DNA from 3 places in the Aliirhizobium sp. YIM B11859 genome. Region 2 is predicted to be linked to each of the others. Evidence: riboswitches for the same ligand, from Rfam matches in the RefSeq annotation. Region 2 holds a riboswitch; each other region holds the start of a gene.
The links. A riboswitch is a leader RNA that binds a small molecule or an ion and turns the genes downstream of it on or off. The one in region 2 is predicted to bind cobalamin.
Positions count from the first base shown of each region.

Region 1: linked by a shared signal. The riboswitch ahead of AC2GXZ_RS26670 (DUF1636 family protein) and the one ahead of AC2GXZ_RS08110 (aromatic ring-hydroxylating oxygenase subunit alpha) in region 2 are both predicted to bind cobalamin.
Region 3: linked by a shared signal. The riboswitch ahead of AC2GXZ_RS20845 (ABC transporter substrate-binding protein) and the one ahead of AC2GXZ_RS08110 (aromatic ring-hydroxylating oxygenase subunit alpha) in region 2 are both predicted to bind cobalamin.

Region 1 covers NZ_JBXHAY010000009.1:29,226-31,485, reverse strand. Annotated here, with positions in the region: gene cobN (cobaltochelatase subunit CobN) at 1-15, opposite strand, end outside; gene cobW (cobalamin biosynthesis protein CobW) at 47-1,084, opposite strand; gene AC2GXZ_RS26670 (DUF1636 family protein) at 1,081-1,473, opposite strand; cobalamin riboswitch at 1,601-1,832, opposite strand; cobalamin riboswitch at 1,891-2,105, shown strand; gene AC2GXZ_RS26665 (CbtB domain-containing protein) at 2,143-2,260, shown strand, end outside.
Region 2 covers NZ_JBXHAY010000002.1:377,406-379,665, forward strand. Annotated here, with positions in the region: gene AC2GXZ_RS08110 (aromatic ring-hydroxylating oxygenase subunit alpha) at 1-853, opposite strand, end outside; cobalamin riboswitch at 942-1,177, opposite strand; gene AC2GXZ_RS08115 (DUF6656 family protein) at 1,349-1,957, shown strand; gene AC2GXZ_RS08120 (L-threonylcarbamoyladenylate synthase) at 1,989-2,260, shown strand, end outside.
Region 3 covers NZ_JBXHAY010000005.1:284,376-286,635, forward strand. Annotated here, with positions in the region: gene zigA (zinc metallochaperone GTPase ZigA) at 1-699, opposite strand, end outside; cobalamin riboswitch at 840-1,034, shown strand; gene AC2GXZ_RS20845 (ABC transporter substrate-binding protein) at 1,175-2,194, shown strand; gene AC2GXZ_RS20850 (FecCD family ABC transporter permease) at 2,191-2,260, shown strand, end outside.

The DNA of each region.
Region 1 (2,260 bases), on a different contig from region 2:
GGCGAGTATATGCATCCTTTTCTCTGACTATCCTCCGCAGGCTTGATTAAGCAGCCAGCATCTTTTCGATTGCGGCGCGGTCTATGCCCTTTTCTCCGATCACGACGAGGCGGCTCTGGCGGGTTTCGCCGGGAGCCCAGGCGCGGTCGAAATAGTGGTTCACGCGCGATCCTACCGCCTGTACCTGCAGGCGCATCGGCTTGTTCGCGACGTCGATGAAGCCCTTTATGCGCAGCACGTTTTCGGCTTCCGCCGTAGCGGAGATGCGGGCGGCCAATGCGTCCGGATCGGTCACCGCTGCCAAGTCAATGACGAAGCTGTCGAAATCGTCGTGGTCGTGGTCCAGTTCGTCATCATGGTGGGTCTTGCGATTTTCGATATCGTCCTCGACGGCAAGGCCAAGGCCGATCAGCACGCTCGGATCGACCGCACCATTGGCGGACGGCACGATCTTCACCGCCCGCGGCAGATGCGCCTGGACGCGGCCTTTGGCGGCGGCAAGCGATGCCTGGTCGAGAAGGTCGGTCTTGGTCAGCACGATCATGTCGGCGCAGGCGACCTGATCCTCGAAGACTTCCTCGATCGGATCGTCGTGGTCTATCGAGTCATCCTGCTGGCGCTGTGCCTCGAGCGCATGATGGTCATCGGCGACACGGCCTTCGGCCAGCGCCACGCCATCGACCACGGCGATCACGCCATCCACCGTCACGCGCGCCTTGACGGCCGGCCACTGGAAGGCCTGGACCAGCGGCTTGGGCAGTGCAAGGCCGGAGGTTTCGATCAGGATATGATCGACGGGCGGCTGAAGCGCCAGAATCTGGTTGATCGCGGGAACGAAATCGTCGGCTACGGTGCAGCATATGCAGCCATTGGCCAGTTCGATGATGTTGTCTTCCGGGCAGCTCTCTATGCCGCAGCCCTTCAGCACTTCACCATCGATGCCGACATCGCCGAATTCGTTGACGATGATCGCCAGACGCTTGCCGTCGAGTTTCTCGATCAGGTTGCGGATCAGCGTGGTCTTTCCGGCGCCAAGAAAGCCGGTGACGACGGTGCAGGGGACTCGATCGAAGTTTACGCTCATGAAGGCATGTCCTCGTGATGATGGAATGGGGGAATGCGGGCCGTCATGCCCTTGCCGCGCAGGCACATGGGACGGCCGCGAAGAGGAAGAAAACCGCGTTCGTCCTCGGCCAGCATCATGGCGCCGGTGACGATATCGTCGACATTGTCGGTCGAGAGATGGCCGAAGACATAGGACCAGCCGCTGCGATGGCTGAAGGCGGCGCTCGGGCTCTTGTCGCAATTGGCAAGGCAAGTGACGGGCTTGACGGCGAGCGGCTTGCCGTCGGCGGCGCGGCGCAGCGCCTCGATCAGGCCGATGCCGGGGCGGGCCTCACTGTCACTTGCCTCACGGCAATTGGTGCAGACGAAAATCGTCACATCGACGTCGCCGCAAGCCGCGTCGGACACGCCTTTTCTGTCATCACTTGTCATCAGGCCGCACTACCGCCAGGTCTTCAACAATCGGGGTGCGCGGCAGGAGGACGAGCCATCCTGCAGTGAAAGCAAAGCTTCATCCGGAGCACCCCGCCCGGAAAAGCATGATTGTCGAACGGCAGGTCTCCTGGCTCGCGGGTCGTCGCCATCCGCCTGCCTTCCCAGATGGATCCGTGGCGGGATCTCTCCAGTGGCGTCTCTGGCCGGATGGCTCGCCGCCTACAGTTGCGGGGGCAGCCGCGGCATTGAGCCTGGAGTTTCCCAAGGCTCGCACCGCATTCTCTCTTAGCCCCTCCCGTTGCCGGCAAGGGACCGTTGTTCCGTCAAGTAAGCGCTGTTGCGGTAAACTGTCAATGTCGCAAAGACGATTGCCCGATCAGAGGAATTGTCTATAGTGAAATCGTCTTTGGTGCCCGAAAGGGTTTATCGAAGGGAATGCGGTGCGACGGTTTTTCTGTCAAACCCGCGGCTGCCCCCGCAACTGTAGGCGGAAAGTCTCTACCCAAAACGGCTATATGGCCGTCAAGCCACTGGAGAAATCCGGGAAGGCGGGTGAAGGCATTCGATCCGCGAGCCAGGAGACCTGCCGGAGATATCGGATAAATTGAACAGTCCTCGGGTGGAGGGCAGAAAGAAAAGTCCATGGTTACGAATTCCGCTGCAACTGCAGTCAGCGTCTCCACTTCCAAAGTCATTCCTCTCGGCCTGTCGGCTATTCTCGGCCTTTTCATGGTCGGTTTCGTCGGTTTCTCGCATCTGG
Region 2 (2,260 bases):
CCGAGAGCGAACGCAGGACCGCCGGGCGGCCGTTCATCGTGTAGCTTTCGGCATCTTCGATCAGCGGCATACGGGCAACGCGGAACTGGCCGTCCGACGACATGTTGAACGTGCTCGGAAGGCCGGCGGCCTCGCAGCGGCTCCAGTGTTCGGAGATGAACGGGTCATCGCCGGCACCCTGCACGCCGGTAGCGGTCGGAGCTTCCGGATAGGTGCGGCACAGTTCCGGATGGTTGCCGGCGCAGTGGTAGCACTCGCGGTTGTTCTCCCAGACGAGCTTCCAGTTGCCCTTCTCGATAATGGTATTCTTGGCGGCAACCTTGGTCTCGGACAGGCGATGCGGCGCCATATAGGGCTCGACGGTGGCGCGGACCGGCGCAAAATCCGGTGCGTCCTGGGCAAGGCAGACGAAGATGTAACCGGCGACGACCTGGCAATGGACGGGCTTGAGACCAAACTGCTTCTTGTCGAAATTCTCGCCCATGTGACGAGCCGACATCAGCGAACCGTCATGCTGGTAGGTCCACTGGTGATAGGGACAGACGAGACGCGTCGCCGAGCCGGTGTCCTTGGTGCAGACGCGGTGGCCGCGATGGCGACAGGTATTGTGATAGGCGCGGATATCGCCTTCGCGGGTACGGATGACGAGAACCGGATAATCGCCGATCTGCAGAGTGACATACATGCCCGACTTCTCGATCTCGCAATCGTGGCCGACGAACAGCCAGTCGCGATACCAGATCATCTCGAGATCGACCTTGTAATAATCCGGGTCGATATAGAAAGGCTGTTCAAGGCTGAAACCTTCGCGGCGGTTCTTCAGCTGCCGCAGAACCTGATTGTGAACGTCCATTTGCTTCCTCGTTATCAAGCAAGCGATCGGGCATGGACAAGTCGGCGGCACGATGCAGCCAATTCCCGTCCCGTCGCCCTCCGCGACCGGTCTTCATCAAGCTCAGGCTGGTTTCCGGGCTGAGGAGTTGTCCCCCGAGTTTCCCTCGAGGAACTGCATGGCACCTTCCCGGGCGGCCGTTCGGCTCTGTCCCAGTGGCGTTAAGCCATGCCTTGAACTCCACCACCGTTGCGGGGGCAGCGCCGGATAGATCTCGTCGACCCGCCGGCTTCCCAATTTTCCGCCTCCCCTAGCGAGGCAGCACCTTGAGCTTTGTCATATTTAAGCGTGAGGCCGGCCTGTCGCATAGACGACATTGCGACATCGGAGACTGCATTGGCGACGACGCCCGAGATCGCTGCGGCGGTTGGGCGGTATCGCCAGCTTGCGACAAGCAAGACACTGTTAAGGTCTTGCTAATAGTATTCCGCAAAATCAATCGGAAGAACCACGAATATGCCAGGACCGCTCCGGTATTACGAGGTCAACAGACAGAGGCCGCTCATCTCGGCGCCGAGCGGGGGCAATGCCCATTCCGAATTCCTCCGCACGGGCAGAATTCCGCGCTCCCGCCCGATGTGGGTTCCGAGCGAACGCCGCTATCTGAGCTACGAGGAAGTCGCCGAAAAGACCGGCAAGAAGCTCGAAGCCGCAGGCGAGACGACACACAAGCGTCTCAACAGCTTTCACCAGTCGATCCACCTGCCGAAGATCATCTTCCATCGCACGCTCGAGGGAAGCCCGCATCTCGGTTATTGCCATGTCACCGCAGCGCGCACCTTCTTTTCGCGTGACGCGATGGTCACATGGTCATTCTACATCGCCAATTTTTCCTCGGAGATCGGTGGGGAAGAAGTGTTTTTCGCCCGTATCAACCCGCGCAACTCGCGCATGTATTTCGCCGTCGCCGTTGAGGGCGAAGCGGGAGAGCAGGCAAGGATCGACCGCAGCTGGCGCAAGAACGGACTGCTGTTCCAGACCAATGATCCGCAGGAAGCGATGCGCAATGTGCTGATGCTCGGCGCGCCGGATGCCGCCATCCGCGAAATCATCAAAAGGCTTTGAAGCGAGCCCGCTCCGCTGTATTGACGGCGTCATGAAAGCCGAAATCATAGATACGGCCAAGGAGCCTAGGCGCGCGATCCGCGAGGGAAGCCGCGTGCTCGGCGAAGGTCTTCCCATCGCCATTCCGACCGAAACGGTCTACGGGCTCGCCGCCGACGCGACGCGGGCGGATGCCATATCGCGGATCTACGAGACCAAGGGGCGGCCACGCTTCAATCCGCTGATCAGCCATGTCTGCGATATCGAAATGGCCGAGCGTTATGCCGTGTTCGATCCGTTGTCGCGTAAGCTGGCGGAAACCTT
Region 3 (2,260 bases), on a different contig from region 2:
CTTGTCGAAATCGAAACGACTTGTGCCGAGCACGTCCTTCAGATCGACGCGGCCGAAATCCGTTTCGATCAGCCTGGCATCCGGATTGAGCGCCACGACGATCTTCCGCGCGGTGTCGCGTTCGACCTCGGTCGCCGTGCCGACCTTGTTGAGGATCACCACATCGGCGAATTCGATCTGCTCCACCAGCAGATCGACGATGGTACGATTGTCGCCCTCGCCCGCCGTCTCGCCGCGATCGGCAAGGAAATCGCCGGAGCCGTAGTCCTTCAGGAGATTGGCGGCATCGACCACCGTCACCATCGTATCAAGCCTCGCCACGTCCGACAGGCTGAGGCCATTCTCATCGCGGAAATCGAACGTGGCGGCGACCGGCAAGGGCTCGGCAATACCGGTCGATTCGATCAGCAGGTAATCGAACCTGCCCTGCTCGGCGAGTGCCCTCACCTCCTTCAGGAGATCGTCCCTCAGTGTGCAACAGATGCAGCCATTGGTCATTTCCACCAGCTGTTCCTGCGTACGCGACAGATTGGCGCCGCCATCGCGCACCAGGGCCGCATCGATGTTCACCTCGCTCATGTCGTTGACGATCAGCGCCACCCGCATTCCCTCGCGATTTGAAAGAATGTGGTTGAGCAGCGTCGTCTTGCCGGCGCCGAGAAAGCCGGAAAGCACGGTGACGGGAAGTTTGTCGTTCATTGCGAATGTCCGTTGCATCAATTGTTATGTTATACTATTACGTCAACACATGCATGGCGGGTCGTCAAGTCTCCTTCTGGAGTTTTGAGTTCCCCCGCCCGTCATGCAGCAAGTTCGCTGGACAAGCTTCGGCCTGTCTCCTATCAAAGACGCGCTACGGTTCTGCATTCGCAGATGAAAAGGGAATGTGGTGAGGCTTAAGGCCAATTCCGCGACTGCCCTCGCAACTGTAAGCGGCAAGTCTTTCGTCACAGCCACTGGCTCTCAAGGCCGGGAAGGAGACGGGAGATGTTCGAGCCGCAAGTCAGGAGACCTGCCGCAGCAAGGCCAGCCAAACCCGGACGAGGTGTTCCGGCAGGGAGATGTTATGACGCAAGCGACCCCGTCGCCCGCCATGTTGTGCGGACCGCAATTGCGGCCTCGTACAGTCCTGCCTTTCATCCCGGCAAAGCCATTTTTTCTGAAAGGACAGGACATGAAACTCGGCTTGATCGCCGCATTGCTTGCGTTTTGCGCAAGCACCATTCCCGCAACCGCGTTTGCCGCATCGACCAGCTATCCGCTGACGGTTGAAAACTGCGGCCAGAAGGTGACCTTCGACAAGGCGCCAAACAAGATCGTCTCGATCGGCCAGGGCATGACGGAAGTGCTCTATTCGCTTGGGCTTTCCGACAAGGTCGCCGGCACCGCCGTCTGGGTCGGGCCGGTCCTGCCGCAATATGCGGAGGCAAACGCCAGGATCAAGCGGCTTGCCGACAACGACCCGAGCTTCGAATCGATCGTTGGGCTGGAGCCGGATCTGGTTGCTGCCGAATTCGAATGGCATGTCGGACCGATGGGCTCGGTCGCCAAGCGCGAGCAGTTTTCCGACCTTGGCATCAACACCTATATCTCGCCGGCCGATTGCGTCGCCAAGACCAATACCGACGGCGGCGACGGAGTGCGCAAGGAACTGTTCTCGATGGATCTGGTCTATCGGGAAATTTCCGAACTGGCGCAGATTTTCGACGTCACCGATCGCGGTGATGCGCTGATCGCCGATCTCAAGGCCCGCGAGGCATCCGCCGTCGCCTCGATCAAGGGCGCCTCGGCCAAAAACCTGCCGATCGTCTTCTGGTTCTCCAGCAAGGAAACCAAGGGCGATGCTTTCATTGCCGGCAAGAACAGTGCCCCCGCCTATATCCTCAAGACGATCGGGGCGAAGAATGTCGTCTCGACCGAAGAGGAATGGCCGCTGGTCGGATGGGAAACGATCGCACAGGCAGATCCCGCCGTAATCGTCATTGCGACGATGGACCGCCGCCGTTATGCCGCCGACGATCCGGCGGTGAAGACCGCCTTCCTCGAGAACGATCCGGTCGTCAGCCAGCTCGATGCGGTCAAGAACAGACGCTTCGTGATGATGGACGCGCAGTCGATGAACCCGACGATCCGCACGATCGACGGGATCGAGACGCTCGCCAAGGGTATCAAGTCCTTCGGGCTGTCGCAGTGACGCGAGCGCGCTTCAAGATCTGGGCGGCCGGCACTGCCGGCGCCCTTTTTGTCTTCGCCGCTCTCT